2 regions of the Pantoea sp. SGAir0430 genome follow, and region 1 is predicted to be linked to the other one. Evidence: predicted binding sites of a transcription regulator. Region 1 holds the regulator's gene; the other holds the start of a gene.
The links. Region 1 encodes CRP, which controls carbon source genes, mostly activating them, when cyclic AMP is high. Its sites were predicted from a motif close to ATGTGANNNNNNTCACAT; they were not measured.
Positions count from the first base shown of each region.

Region 2: a site for CRP is predicted at 4,921-4,938, ahead of E7738_RS01485 (YfcZ/YiiS family protein). Genes of this name have one in related genera too.

Region 1 covers NZ_CP039427.1:3,290,504-3,298,368, reverse strand. The annotation lists gene E7738_RS15485 (LysE family translocator) at 1-461, opposite strand, end outside; gene E7738_RS15480 (hydrolase) at 522-1,538, shown strand; gene E7738_RS15475 (YheU family protein) at 1,541-1,759, shown strand; gene E7738_RS15470 (phosphoribulokinase) at 1,821-2,690, shown strand; gene E7738_RS15465 (OsmC family protein) at 2,761-3,165, opposite strand; gene crp (cAMP-activated global transcriptional regulator CRP) at 3,470-4,102, shown strand; gene E7738_RS15455 (YccS/YhfK family putative transporter) at 4,161-6,236, shown strand; gene E7738_RS15450 (bifunctional acetylornithine/succinyldiaminopimelate transaminase) at 6,233-7,450, opposite strand; gene E7738_RS15445 (aminodeoxychorismate synthase component II) at 7,538-7,865, opposite strand, start outside.
Region 2 covers NZ_CP039427.1:285,578-293,442, forward strand. The annotation lists gene E7738_RS01455 (heme lyase CcmF/NrfE family subunit) at 1-297, shown strand, start outside; gene E7738_RS01460 (DsbE family thiol:disulfide interchange protein) at 294-851, shown strand; gene E7738_RS01465 (cytochrome c-type biogenesis protein) at 848-1,303, shown strand; gene ccmI (c-type cytochrome biogenesis protein CcmI) at 1,303-2,514, shown strand; gene mlaA (phospholipid-binding lipoprotein MlaA) at 2,550-3,317, shown strand; gene fadL (long-chain fatty acid transporter FadL) at 3,389-4,672, opposite strand; gene E7738_RS01485 (YfcZ/YiiS family protein) at 5,031-5,327, shown strand; gene fadI (acetyl-CoA C-acyltransferase FadI) at 5,496-6,806, shown strand; gene fadJ (fatty acid oxidation complex subunit alpha FadJ) at 6,806-7,865, shown strand, end outside.

The DNA of each region.
Region 1 (7,865 bases):
AGCGCCATGCCGAGGCTGATCGCCACTACGGAATGCAGATAGGCGCTGCCGGCAAGGCTAAAGCTGGCGACCGCACCCAGCGCCATCAGCCACGCTTTCGGGTTGATCAGTTGCAGTAACCCGCCCTGCCAGAAAGGCATCTGCTTCACGCTGGCATCGTCGGTCTCCAGCGTTTCGTATTCGGCGGTGGCAATTTTCCACGCCAGCCACAGCAGGTAGAGGCTACCGGCCACTTTTAGTACCAGATGCAGTGAGGGATAGAGCAGAATCAGGCTGCCGATGCCAAACGCCATCATCAGCAACATCACCTGCATGCCAATCATGATACCAATCAGCAGTGGAAAGGTGCGCAGGAAGCCAAAATTAGCACCTGAGGCGGTAAGTAACATATTATTGGGCCCTGGCGTGATGGCCGCGACCCAGAGAAAGCCCAGCATTGATAAAAAAAGACTCAGTTCCATGTATATTCGGGTGCTCCTCACCCAGAAAAGCGAACAACCCATCGAAGCTATCAGCGAGTTATGCATCAGACAAGTACTATCCCAGGCTATTTTGATCGCCCGAGCGGCGAGCGCTTTACCCCGCTGCGCGGCTTCGGCAATGCGCATCTGCAAACGCTGCTGCCGCGCCTGCTGCGCCGGCGCGTCACGCTGCGCCCGCACTGGCAGCGCCTCGATCTGCCGGACGGCGACTTCGTCGATCTGGCGTGGAGCGAAGATCCGGCACAGGCACGTCACAAGCCGCGCATGGTGCTGTTCCACGGGCTGGAAGGCAGTTTCCGCAGCCCGTATGCCCATGGGCTGATGCAGGCGTGTCAGGCGCGCGGCTGGCTGGCGGTGATCATGCACTTCCGCGGCTGCAGCGGCGAGCCGAACCGTCTGCAGCGCATCTATCACTCCGGTGAAACTGAAGATGCGACCTATTTTCTGCACTGGCTGCAGCGCGAATGGGGCACGGTGCCGACTGCCGCGGTCGGCGTTTCGCTTGGCGGCAATATGCTGGCCTGTCTGCTGGGGCTGCAGGGCACGTCGGCCCCGCTGGATGCCGCGGTCGCCATTTCCGCGCCGCTGGCGCTGGAGCCGTGCAGCCAGAAGCTGGACGTGGGCTTTTCACGCTTTTATCAGCACTACCTGCTGACCCAGCTGAAGAAAAACGCCACGCGCAAACTGCGCGCCTGGCCGGGCACGCTGCCGGTCGATCTGACGCAGCTGCGCGCCTTCCGCCGGCTGCGTGAGTTTGATGATGCGATTACCGCCCGCGCCCACGGTTTTATTGATGCGCGCGACTATTATCAGCGCGCCAGCGCCATGCCATTGCTGACCGGCGTGCGCAAGCCGCTGCTGATCATCCATGCTAAAGACGATCCCTTCATGACCGATGCGGTGATCCCGCAGCCGCAGCAGTTGTCTGCCACAATTGAGTATCAGCTGACGCAGCAAGGTGGTCACGTCGGCTTCGTGGGCGGCAGCCTGCTGCGACCCAAAATGTGGCTGGAGCAGCGCGTGCCGGACTGGCTCTCAACTTATCTGGATATGTAATTGTGATTATTCCCTGGCAAGAACTCGACCCGACAACGCTGGAAAACCTGATAGAAAGTTTTGTGCTGCGTGAAGGCACCGATTATGGCGAGCAGGAGCGCAGCCTGACGCAGAAAGTGGCCGACGTGCGCCGCCAGCTGCAGCAGGGCGAGGTGGTACTGGTATGGTCAGAACTGCACGAGTCGGTCAATATTATGCCGCGGCGTGAATTTCGCGGCTGATGCGCCGCGCAGGAATTCGTGGTAACAATGCTCATCGCCGGACTTCACAGGGAGCGCTGTTATGTCAGCCAGGCATCCAGTCATAGCCGTTACCGGTTCCAGCGGCGCCGGAACCACCACCACCAGTCTCGCCTTCCGTAAAATTTTCCAGCAGTTGAATCTGCATGCAGCGGAAGTGGAAGGCGACAGTTTCCATCGCTACACCCGTCCGGAAATGGACATGGCGATTCGTAAGGCGCGCGATCTCGGGCGTCACATCAGCTATTTTGGCCCGGAAGCCAACGACTTCGGCCTGCTGGAGCAGACTTTCCGCGACTACGGCCAGAGCGGACTCGGCCAGTCGCGCAAATATCTGCACACCTACGATGAAGCGGTGCCGTGGAATCAGGTGCCGGGCACCTTTACGCCATGGCAGCCGCTGCCGGAAAACACCGATGTGCTGTTCTATGAAGGCCTGCACGGCGGCGTGGTGACGCAGCAGCATAACGTGGCGGAACATGTCGATCTGCTGGTTGGCGTGGTACCGATTGTTAATCTGGAGTGGATTCAGAAACTGGTGCGCGACACCAGCGAGCGCGGCCATTCGCGCGAAGCGGTGATGGATTCGGTGGTGCGTTCGATGGAAGACTACATCAACTACATCACGCCGCAGTTTTCCCGCACGCACCTCAACTTCCAGCGCGTGCCGACCGTGGATACCTCGAACCCGTTTGCCGCGCGTGAAATCCCGTCGCTGGATGAGAGCTTTGTGGTGATCCATTTTCGCGGCCTGGAGGGCATCGCTTTTCCTTATTTACTGGCGATGATCCAGGGCTCGTTTATTTCCCACATGAATACGCTGGTGGTGCCGGGCGGCAAGATGGGACTGGCGATGGAGTTGATCATGACGCCGCTGGTGCAGCGGTTGATTGAAGGAAAACGCATTGAATAGCGCAGGCTAACGCGCCAGTTTCGCCGGGAGGAGCTGAGATCGGGAGCGCAGGGCCGCGCTCCCGGCTGGATTATAGCTCCACCACTTCGTAGCTGTGCGTTATCTCGACGCCCTTGCCCAGCATGATCGCCACCGAGCAGTACTTCTCCGCGGACAGATCCACCGCGCGCGCTACCGCTTTATCGCTCAGCGCTTTGCCGCTGACAATAAAATGCAGATTGATATGCGTAAAAATGCGTGGCGCTTCTTCGCGGCGTTCCGAGGTCAGTTTGACTTCACAATCGGCGACATCGTTGCGCCCCTTTTGCAGAATCGACACCACGTCAATCGCGCTGCAGCCGCCCGCAGCCATCAATACCATCTCCATCGGGCTGGGCGCTTTATCACCGGAATTGCCGTCCATTAATACCTGATGACCGGATGAGGATTCTCCGAGAAAGGTCAGCCCTTCCACCCATTTCACTCGTGCCTGCATTATTCTTTCTCCTGAAGCGGCGGTTTTGCCGCCAGAGTACGCTTTCACCTGACAAACAGCAATGCAGACGCATCCCCCACCTGCTGAAGCGAGACAACAGGAGACAGGTTGCAAAAGCTATGCTACAAACAGTGCTGAAAATATTTTCGTCACGAAAGACGAAAGCGGGACGAATCAAAAGCATCGCTTACGAATCCACCCCCGAATAACTGTCCCTCACGGGAAACGCTGGACGATTTCACCGCCTGACAGGGAAAACTGCCCCCTGTATTTTGGGCACGATTACAACAGAGGATAATAGCGAATGGTTCTCGGCAAACCGCAAACAGACCCTACACTCGAATGGTTCCTGTCCCATTGCCATATTCACAAATATCCATCCAAAAGCACCCTCATCCATCAGGGTGAGAAAGCGGAAACGCTGTACTACATCGTGAAAGGTTCCGTCGCGGTACTGATTAAAGATGAAGAAGGCAAAGAGATGATTCTCTCCTACCTCAATCAGGGGGATTTCATCGGTGAGCTCGGCCTGTTTGAAGAGGGCCAGGAGCGTAGCGCCTGGGTACGTGCGAAAACCGCCTGCGAAGTGGCTGAAATTTCCTACAAAAAATTCCGTCAGCTGATTCAGGTCAATCCGGATATTTTAATGCGCCTGTCGGCGCAGATGGCGCGTCGCCTGCAGGTTACATCTGAAAAAGTCGGCAACCTTGCCTTCCTCGATGTGACCGGCCGTATCGCGCAAACGCTGCTCAACCTGGCGAAACAGCCTGATGCCATGACCCACCCGGACGGTATGCAGATTAAAATCACCCGTCAGGAGATTGGTCAGATCGTGGGCTGCTCACGCGAAACCGTGGGTCGTATCCTGAAAATGCTGGAAGATCAGAACCTGATCTCCGCACACGGCAAAACCATCGTCGTTTACGGCACCCGCTGATTTCTTCTCACCCACGGCGTGATGGCAACATCGCGCCGTTTCTGTTTACGATGAGCTGATGTGGCGTCGAATCATCTATCATCCGGAAGTTAACTATGCGCTGCGGCAAACGCTGGTGCTGTGCCTGCCTGTGGCGCTCGGCTGGCTGTTTGGCGATCTGCAAAAAGGGCTGCTGTTCTCCCTGGTGCCGGCCTGCTGCAACATCGCCGGTCTGGATACGCCACACAAGCGGTTCTTCAAACGGCTGATTGTCGGCGGCGCACTGTTCGCCAGCGGCAGTTTTCTGATTCAGTACCTCACAGCTTACGCTGTGCCGCTGCCGCTGATTCTGCTGGTGTTACCGCTGCTGGTGGGCGTGACCGGTGAAATCAGCCCGCTGCATGGTCGTTTGCTGCCCGGCACGCTGATCGCCGCCATCTTTACCTTAAGCCTCGTCGGCCGTATGCCGATGTGGGTCCCGCCGCTGCTGTATATCGGCGGGACGCTGTGGTACGGGCTGTTTAACTGGTTCTGGTTCTGGCTGTGGAAAGAGCAGCCGATGCGCGAGACCCTCAGCCTGCTGTACCGCGAGCTGGCCGATTACTGCGACGCCAAATACACCCTGCTGACGCAGCTGACCGATCCGGAAAAAGCGCTGCCGCCGCTACTGGCGCGTCAGCAGAAAGCGGTCGATCTGATCACCACCTGTTATCAGCAGATGCATATGCTGTCCGCCAGCCGTGATAACAGCCACAAACGCCTGACGCGCGCCTTTCAGGTTGCGCTCGATCTGCAGGAGCATATCTCGGTCAGCCTGCATCAGCCGGAAGAGGTGCAAAAGCTGGTGGAGCAGAGCCACGCCGAGGCGGTGATCCGCTGGAACGCGAAAATCATTTCGGCACGGCTGCGCGTGCTGGCCGATGCCATTCTCTATCACCAGCTGCCGGAACGCTTCCACATGGAGAAGCCGCTCGGCGCGCTGGAGAAAATTGCCCGGCAGCACCCGGATAATCCGGTCGGTAATTTCTGCCTCTACCATTTCAGCCGCATCGCGCGCGTGCTGCGCACGCAGAAGCCGCTATACACCCGCGACCTGATGGCCGATCGCCAGCGTCGCCTGCCGCTGTTGCCGGCGCTGCGCAGCTACCTGTCGCTGAAATCTGCCGCGCTGCGGACGGCGGCGCGCTTCGCGGTGATGCTGATGTTCGGCAGCGCGCTGGCGCTGTTCTTCAATATTCCCAAGCCCTACTGGATTCTGATGACCATCATGTTTGTCAGCCAGAACGGCTACAGCGCCACGCGCGTGCGCATTCAGCACCGGGCGCTCGGCACCTTCGCCGGCTTGCTGATCGCCGCAGCGTCGCTGCGCTTTGCTGTTCCGGAGTCGATTGCCCTGCTGACCATGCTGGTCATCACGCTCGCCAGCTATCTGATCACGCGTAAATATTATGGCTGGTCGATGATTGGCTTTACCGTAACGGCGGTGTATTCGCTGCAGCTGCTGTCACTGAATGGCGCGCAGTTCCTGCTGCCACGCATGATGGATACGCTGATGGGCTGTCTGATTGCCTTCGCCGGTATGATCTGGCTATGGCCGCAATGGCAGAGCGGGCTGCTGCGCAATAACGCGCACGATGCGCTGGAGGCTTATCAGGAGGCGCTGCGCCTGCTGCTCGGTCCGGAGCAGGCGCCGGAGAAGCTGGCGTATCAGCGCGTCAAGGTTAACCAGGCGCACAACGCGCTGTTTAACTCGCTCAACCAGGCGTCCACCGAGCCGGGCTTTAACTTCCAGTATCTGAAAGATATGCGCCTGTGGGTGACTCACAGCCAGTTTATCGTCGAGCACATCAACGCCATGACCATTCTGGCGCGCGAGCACACCATGCTGACGCCAAAGCTGGCGGAGCGCTATTTGCAGTCCTGTGAAATCGCGCTGCAGCGCTGTCAGCAGCGGCTGGCTTACGACGGGCCGGGCAACGACAGCAATATTCTGGAAGCGCCGGAGAATCTGAATGAGGGGCCGGTGACGATTGTCGAACAGCATGTGAAGCGCATTCTGCAGCACCTCAATGTGATGCACACCATTTCTTCACTGGCGTGGAGCCAGCGCCCGCATCACGGCCGCTGGCTCAGCGTGCTGAAGCCGAAAGGTTAGTTCAGGACTTTCGCGATCGCCCGGGCGAAGCGCGCCATGCCTTCTGCGATATCGGTTGGCTCAATCACCAGCGACGGCACAAAGCGAATCACATCGCTGCCGGCGGTCAGTACCATCAGACCTTCAGCGGCGGAAGCGTTGAGGATATCGCGCGCTTTGCTGGCGTGCTGCGCGTTGAGTACGGCACCCAGCAGCAGCCCTTTGCCCCGAATTTCACTGAAGATATCGAACTGCTGATTGATCTTCTGCAGCGCCGAGACAAACTGCTCACGACGCGCGTCGACACCATTCAGTACCTCGGGCGTATTGATGATATCCAGCGCGGTTTCGGCAATCGCACAGGCCAGCGGGTTGCCGCCGTAGGTGGTGCCGTGCACGCCCGGCGCCATCACCGAGGCGATTTCATGGGTGGTCAGCATCGCGCTCACCGGGAAACCGCCGCCCAGCGCTTTAGCGGTGGTGATGATATCTGGCTTGATACCATAGTGTTCGTAAGCAAACAGCTTACCGCTGCGGCCCATGCCGCTCTGCACTTCATCCAGCACCAGCAGCGCGTTGTGCTGATCGCACAGCGCACGCAATCCCTGCATGAATTCCGGCGTTGCCGGCATCACGCCGCCTTCCCCCTGAATCGGCTCCACCACAATCGCGCAGGTGTGGTCGTCAATCACCGCTTTCACCGCGGCCAGATCGTTAAACGGCACATGGACGATATCCGCCGGCTTCGGACCAAAGCCATCGGAGTATTTCGGCTGACCGCCCACCGAGACGGTGAACAGCGTGCGGCCGTGGAAGGCGTTGTGGAAAGCGATAATTTTGCTTTTGAACGGGCTGTGCTTTTTGCAGGCGTAGTAGCGCGCCAGTTTGAACGCCGCTTCGTTCGCTTCGGCACCGGAGTTACCGAAGAATACCCGCTCGGCGAAGGTCGCCGCGATCAGTTTACTGGCGAGGCGCAGTGCCGGCTCATTGGTGAACACGTTACTGGTGTGCCACAGGGTTTCGCCCTGACTTTTCAGCGTTTCCACCAGCGCCGGATGACAATGGCCAAGCGCGGTGACCGCGATACCACCGGAGAAGTCGATATACTCTTTGCCCTGTTGATCCCACACGCGGCTGCCTTTGCCTTTGACCGGCACAAACTGCGCAGGTGCATAAACAGGCAAAATAACGTTATCGAACGTTTCCCGGCTTACCGCTAGATTTTCCGCTGCCATTGATGACCTCATCGGGTTATTTGTTGAGCTGATGTGAAATTATAATCACAAAATATGCATAAAAAATCATGCAATGGCAAACGGAAGTTACATATTGAGGAAATTCGCCAGCAGCTGATGCCCCTGCTCGCTGAGAATGCTCTCCGGATGGAACTGCACGCCCTCCAGTGGCAGCGTACGATGGCGGAAGCCCATGATCTCATCGGCAACGCCATCGCGCAGACTCCAGGCGGTGACTTCAAACTCTGGTGGCAGCGTGTCGCGCGCCACAATCAGCGAGTGATAGCGCGTGACGGTCAGCGGATTATTCAGGTTGCGGAACACGCCCTGGCCGGTGTGCTGCACCGCAGAGGTTTTGCCATGCATCACCTGGCGCGCGCGCACCACCTGCGCACCGTAGGCCTGGGCGATGGCC
Region 2 (7,865 bases), 1.1 Mb from region 1:
ATCGATGTCACACGCAACGGTAAGCCAGAAGCGGTGCTGCATGCAGAGAAGCGCTTCTATACCGCAGCGCGCACCATGATGACGGAAGCGGCGATCAGCGGCGGCTTCACGCGCGATCTCTACGCGGCGCTGGGCGAAGAGCTGGATGACGGTTCCTGGGCGGTGCGTATTTATTACAAACCCTTTGTGCGCTGGATCTGGTTCGGCGGCGTGTTTATGGCGGTGGGCGGCCTGCTGTGCCTGCTCGATCCGCGCTATCGCTCGCGCAAAAAAGCGCAGCGCGAGGAACTGGCATGAATAAAAAGATCCTGTTTATTCCTTTAGTCCTGTTTCTGCTGCTGGCGGCAGCGCTGCTGTGGCAGCTGACGCGCAACGCCAGCGGTGACGATCCTACGCGCCTCGAATCGGCGCTGATCGGTAAACCGGTGCCGGTGTTTAAACTCGAAGCGCTGGATCAGCCGGGCAAAATCTATAACCAGCAGGTGCTGACCGATGGCAAACCGCTGCTGCTGAACGTCTGGGCCACCTGGTGCCCGACCTGCCGCGCCGAGCATCAATATCTCAACACGCTGGCGGAGCAGGGCATTCGCGTGGTTGGCCTCAATTACAAAGACGATCGCAGCAAAGCCGTCACCTGGCTTAACACGCTCGGCAATCCGTATGCGCTGAGCCTGTATGACGGCGACGGCATGCTCGGTCTGGATCTCGGCGTCTACGGCGCGCCGGAGACCTTCCTGATTGATGGCCACGGCATTATCCGCTACCGCCACGCCGGCGACATGAACGACCGGGTGTGGAATGAAGAGGTGAAGCCGCTGTGGCAGAAATACAGCAAGGAGGCCGGCGTATGAAACAGCTGCTTATGTTGCTCGCGGGTCTGCTGCTGAGCACCAGCCTGTGGGCCGCGATCGATACTTATCAGTTCGATTCGGTCCAGCAGGAGGAGCAGTATCGCGAGCTCACCGCATCGCTGCGCTGCCCGAAGTGCCAGAACAACAGTATTGCCGACTCCAACGCGATGATTGCCGCCGACATGCGGCTGAAAGTGTATGAGCTGATGAAGCAGGGCCAGAGCCGCCAGCAGATCATTGATTACATGGTGGCGCGTTATGGCAACTTCGTCACTTATGAACCGCCGGTGACGCCATCGACGCTGATTCTGTGGGTTGGGCCGGCGCTGTTTGTGGTGCTCGGCGGGCTGATTATTATTCTGCGCAGCCGACGCGGCAACGCGCGCAGCGAGCTGGATGACGATGAACAACAGCGCCTTGCGGCGATTCTGAAGCGTGACGGGAAGCCGTAATGACTGGATTCTGGATTACCCTGATTATTTTACTGGCGGCGGCGACGGCGCTGTTTGTCGGTGCCGGCTGGCGGCAGCGTCAGGCCAGCAGCGGCGATCGCGATCGTCTCAATACCGATTTTTATCAGCAGCGCCTGCGCGAGCTGGAGCATGATGAAGCCGAGGGCGTGGTCAGTGAACGTCCGGAGATGGTGCGCGAACTGCAGCAAACGCTGCTGACCGACGTGCCCGGCGACGCGGCGGCCCGCGCGCATCACAGCAGCCGCTGGGTGCTGCTGCCGGGCGTGATCGTGCTGGTGCTGGTGTCGGTGGGCGTTTATCTGAAAACCGGTGGCCTCGCCCAGCTGGCGGGCTGGCAGAGCGTGAAGCAGGAGTACCCGGCGCTGCGCGCGCGGGTGATGGATCCCAATGCGCAGCCGCTGACCATGGAAGAGCTGGCGCGTCTGCAGCTCGGCCTGCGCACCTCGCTGCAAAACGATCCGCAAAACCTCAATGACTGGGCGATGCTGGGCCGCCTCGGCATGGTGCTGAACAACGCCACCGATGCCAGCCAGGCCTTTGAGCACGCTTTGCAGCTGGCGCCGGACAACCTTGAACTGCAGCAGGATTATGCCGAAGTGCTGACGCGCTCCAGCGATCCGCAGGATAACCGCCAGGCCAATATGCTGCTGAAAGACCTGCTGAAGCGCGACCACAGCAACGTGCGCACCCTCAGTCTGCTGGCGTTCAATGCCTTTGAGCAGCAGCAGTATGGCGAAGCGATTGGCGCATGGCAGGTGATGCTGAAGCTGCTGCCGGCCGGCGATCGACGCATTACCATGATAGAGCGCAGTATTGAACAAGCGAAAACCGACGCGGGACAGCAAAATAGCCAGCTGGCATTGACGGTGAGCTTAACGCCAGAGGCAGAAAAAATGTTACCGCCGGGCGGAGTGTTGTATATTTCTGTGTCTGACGGTGTTTCACCGGTGCCTGTGGCTGTAAAGCGTTTACCGCTCAGCCACTTCCCGCTATCGCTTACGCTGGATGACAGCAACGCCATGATGCCGGATCGCCTGCTTTCGGCGCAGCATCAGGTGCAGGTCAGGGTGCGCATTTCGCGCGATGGTAGTGCTAATCCGCAGTCCGGCGACTGGTTTGGTTTAAGCGCGGTCACCCCCTGGGATGGTCACCAGCCGATGGCTGTTGAGGTCAATCAGCAGCAGCCCTGAAGCGATACACCTTTTATCTGCACAGGGAGAGAAGAATGAATAATCGCCTGACCGGCCTGGCGCTGGCCAGTTTACTGCTGGTGGGATGTGCCAGTTCCAAACCGGCCGACGAGACGACGCCTGCGCAGCGCAGCGATCCGCTCGAAGGGTTCAACCGCACGATGTTTAACTTCAACTACAACGTGCTGGATCCCTATGTAGTGCGCCCGGTGGCGGTTGCCTGGCGTGATTACGTGCCGGTGCCGGCCCGTACCGGGCTGAGCAACTTCCTCGGTAACCTTGATGAACCGGCCAGCATGGTGAACTCGATTCTGGTCGGCGAGCCGCGTCAGGCGGGCATTCACTTTACCCGTTTCTTCCTGAATACCGTGCTCGGCCTCGGCGGTTTCATCGACGTCGCCGGCAAAGCCAATCCCCAGCTGGCGCGTGAAGTGCCGCACCACTTTGGCAGCACGCTGGGCCGTTATGGCGTTGGCTACGGTCCGTACGTGGTGCTGCCAGGTTACGGCAGCTTTACCGTGCGTCAGGATGGCGGCGACTACGTCGATACGCTTTATCCGGTGCTGAGCTGGCTTACCTGGCCAATGTCGATCGGTAAATGGACGCTGGAAGGGGTGGAAACGCGCGCGCAGCTGCTTGATTCCGACGGCCTGCTCAGACAGCAGCAGGATCCGTACGCCTTTATCCGCAACGCCTATTTCCAGCGTAACGATTTCCTCGCCAGCGGCGGCAAGCTGAAGCCGGAGGAGAACCCGAACGCCAGCGCGATTCAGGACGATTTAAAAGATATCGACTCTCAATAAATGACAACGGCGACCAACAGGTCGCCGTTTTGTTTTCAGCTGCCGACCCGCATGGGCCGCTGCACTGATTATCAGAATTTGTAGTTAAAGTTAGCGCCGTACAGCCAGGCCTTACCTTCGGAATTAAAGGTATAAGGACCTTCTTTCACCGTCACGTGCTGACCGTGCATATAGGAAACCCCGACATCCACCGACGCATCCGGCGTGAAGGCGTAAGACGCACCGGCGCTCAGCCACAGGCGATCCTGATCCGGAATCGAGATGGAACGTTTATCCGCCGGCACCGGGCTGTCATCAAACGCGATACCGGTACGGAACGTCCAGTTATCGTCGTAGTTGTAGGTGGTACCTAACGCGATGCGATATGCATCACGGTAGCCTTCATCTTTATAGAACAGCGTCTGGCCGTTGCTGCCGGTGGCTTTCAGCTCCTGGAACTGGCTCCAGCTGGTATAAGCGAGGCTGTAGTGCACCGCCCACTGTGGCGCCACTTTATGCCAGCCGGACACTTCCCACATTTCCGGCAGGTTCAGCGTCAGCGAACCCGGAATGGTGGCGCCGCTGGTGCCATACGGCAGACCCAGCGCAATCGCCTGCGGCGTGCCGTTAAAGGCGCGCGGGATATTGCTCTTATAGTCGCCGTCGAAGTCGATCTTCACTTTGGAACGATAGGTGAAGCCGAAGCGGTTGTTTTTATCCACTTCATACAGGATACCGGCGTTCCAGCCGTAGCCCCATTCGTCACCTTTCAGGTGCGCGACCTGGGTATCGGCCGGCAGACCGGCGCGGGCACCGGCTTCACCGGCGTAGCGCTCAATTTTCGCTTTGGCGTACACCGCGTCAAAGCCGACGCCGAAGCTGAAGTTATCATTTAACCGATAAGCGGTGCTGAGGTTGAAGTTGCCGGTCATCAGATCGGTTTTGCCACCAAAGCCGCCCGCGGTGTAACCGTTATTAAATTCGGTGGCCAGACCGTAGTTCGAGGTGGCCGAGGCGCCAATCCACCACTGATCGTTAATCGGATGCACATAATGGATGTTCGGGATCCACTGGTTAGGCGCAATATTGCTGGCGTTGAGGCTGTTGCCGGTCGGGCTGTTACCGCTGATATCCACTTCCGGGTCGATATAGACGGCACCGATGGAGAAAGAAGGGCGGTCCATCAGGGCCATAGTGGCTGGGTTACGGCTGGCAGAGGCGGCGGTATCACCCATGGCGCCTTCACCGGAATAGGCGCGGCCCAGGCCGATTGCTGAGAATTCGTTAAGTTGAAAGCCTGCGGCGTAGACGTGAGAAGAGACGAGCGCCACTGCAGCTGCCACAGCTGACTTTGCAAACAGGTTCTTATGGTTCATGACCACAACCTCATCTAAATTATTATTAAACGTAGTTACGTCGCGTAACAAAGGACGGCGGATTGTAGGGACTGACGATACAGACACATATCAGACCAGTGCGACGAGTATAGGTCCGACCTGTGTATTTGTTGCAATATTGTTTTTAAAATATTTCTGCTTTGATCGATAAAATCAGATCTGCTTAACAAAATCCTTGCGGTTCTGCTCCAGCATAGCGAGTCAAATTTGTTTTGGATCAAATTTTAGTGTGATATTCGTCACTTAGCGGGCGGAAGATAGCCGCGACGTGGCATCCGGCGTACACTTTGCAGCAGAAAATGATCCGATAGTGTTGATTTATCGTCAGGAGAAAAACATGACTGATGCCATTAGAAACTGTAGTGCGAACGAAACGGCAGCCTGCTGCTGCGTTGACGTGGGCACCGTGATGGACAATACCGATTGCAGCGCCAACTGGTCAGGTGTGTTCGCTGACCGTCAGGCGGCAGAAGCAATGCTGGCCGAGCTGAGCGCCAAAGCGCGCCAGGTCGAGTCCGATCCGTGCGAGATTCATTCGCGCTTTACCGACGAAGCAGACGGCGTGCGCCTGGACGTCGATTTCACCTTTGCCTGCCAGGCCGAAACCCTGATTTTCCAGCTCGGCTTACGCTAATCCCGCCGCTGCCGACCCGCTTTTTCGGCAGCGTTGCCTCTTTTTCGTGTTACTCCTCGCACTTTTTTTCTTCTGTTATTGGCGACTTAGCAACACCTGGTTAACACTGATGATCAGGTCAGACCTGTTGGGCAATGATGCTCAGGTCGTAAATTACAGGTGAGTGCAATGAGCAAAGCGCAGCCGCTGCTGACGCGTCAGGGCGAACGTATCGCCATTACCCACGGATTACGCACCCCGTTTGCCCGCCAGGCAAGCGACTTTCATGGCATTCCGGCGCTGGAGCTGGGGCGCATGGTGGTCAGCGAATTAATGGCGCGCAGCGAATTGCCGGTGGAGGTGATCGATCAGCTGGTGTTCGGCCAGGTGGTGCAGATGCCGGAAGCCCCCAACATCGCGCGTGAAATCGTGCTGAGCAGCGGACTGAGCGTGCACACCGATGCCTACAGCGTGAGCCGCGCCTGCGCCACCAGCTTTCAGGCAGTGGCCAACGTGGCGGAAAGCCTGATGGCCGGGACCATTGATGCAGGTATTGCCGGTGGCGCTGACTCCTCCTCGGTGCTGCCGATTGGCGTCAGCAAAACGCTGGCGCGCGCGCTGGTTGACCTCAATAAAGCCCGCACCCTGAGCAAAAAATTACACATCTTACGCCGCCTGCGCCCACGCGATCTGTTGCCGGTGCCGCCGGCAGTGGCGGAATACTCCACCGGTTTACGCATGGGCGACACCGCCGAGCAGATGGCCAAAACGCACGGTATTACGCGTGAGCAGCAGGACGCGCTGGCGCTGCGCTCGCACCAGCGTGCAGCGCAGGCCTGGCAATCCGGCGTGCTGGCGCAGGAAGTGATGCCGGCGTTTGTGCCGCCGTGGAAAGCACCGATTGAGCAGGACAACAACATTCGCTTTAACGCCAGTGCGGCGGATTATGCAAAGCTGCGTCCGGCGTTTGACCGTCGCCACGGCTCGGTCACCGCGGCCAACAGCACGCCGCTGACCGATGGCGCGGCGGCGCTGATTCTGATGCGCGAAGGGCGCGCGCGTGAGCTGGGCATTACACCGCTCGGATACCTGCGCAGCTATGCGTTTGCCGCGATTGATGTCTGGCAGGACATGTTGCTCGGACCGGCTTACGCATCACCGCTGGCGCTGGATCGCGCCGGCATTACCCTCGGCGATCTGACCCTGATCGACATGCATGAAGCCTTTGCCGCGCAGACGCTGGCCAACCTCAGGCTGTTTAACGATGAACGCTTTGCGCGTGAAGTGCTGAAGCGCGATCGCGCGCTGGGCGAAGTCGACGAGACGCGTTTCAACGTGCTGGGCGGTTCCATCGCCTACGGTCATCCGTTCGCCGCCACCGGCGCGCGCATGATCACGCAAACGCTGCATGAGCTGCGGCGGCGCGGCGGCGGCTTAGGGCTGGTAACCGCCTGTGCCGCTGGCGGATTAGGCAGCGCGATGGTTCTGGAGGCCGAATAATGAGCGAATCTGCATTCCATTTACAGATGCGTCCGGATCACGTTGCGGTGATCACCATTGATGTGCCGGGCGAAAAGATGAACACCCTGAAAGCGGAGTTTGTGCCGCAAATCCGCGCGGTGCTGGCGGAGGCGCGCAGCGATGCGCAGCTGGCGGGCATCGTGCTGATTTCGGGCAAACGCGACAACTTTGTCGCCGGTGCGGACATCAGCATGATCGCCCGTTGTGAAACGGCGCAGCAGGCTGAAGCGCTGGCGCGGCAGGGACAGGAAGTGATGGCGGAGATCGCCGCGCTGCCGTTCCCGGTGGTCGCCGCCATTCATGGAGCCTGTCTTGGCGGCGGGCTGGAGCTGGCGCTGGCCTGCGATGCGCGCATCTGCTCGCTGGATGAGAAAACCCGTCTCGGCCTGCCAGAGGTGCAGCTCGGCCTGTTGCCCGGTTCCGGCGGCACCCAGCGGTTGCCGCGTCTGATTGGTGTGCAGCAGGCGCTGCCGCTGATCCTCAGCGGCAAACAGCTGCGCGCTAAGCAGGCGCTGAAGCTTGGCCTGGTGGATGATGCGGTGCCGCAGGCGATTCTGCTGGCAACCGCCGTGGCACGTGTCCATAAAGGAAAGCACGCCGCACGCAGCCTGTCGCGCCGCGATCGCCTGCTGCAGGGGCCGCTGGCGCGTCCGCTGCTGTTTACGCTGGCCAAACGCCAGACCGATGGTAAAACCCACGGTAACTATCCGGCCACCGACCGCATTTTGCAGGTGGTGCGCATCGGGCTGGAGCAGGGCAGCGCCGCCGGTCACGCCGCGGAAGCGCGCGCGTTTGGCGAGCTGGCGATGACCGTGCAGTCGGCCGCACTACGCAGCCTGTTTTTTGCTTCCACCGCCCTGAAGAAAGAGCCGATGGCGGATGCGCCGCCGCGCCCGCTGCAGCAGATTGGCGTGCTGGGCGGCGGGCTGATGGGCGGTGGGATTGCCAGCGTCACCGCGCTGAAAGCCGGTCTGCCGGTGCGAATCCGCGATATCAACCTGAACGGCGTTAACCACGCGCTGCAGTACAGCTGGGATT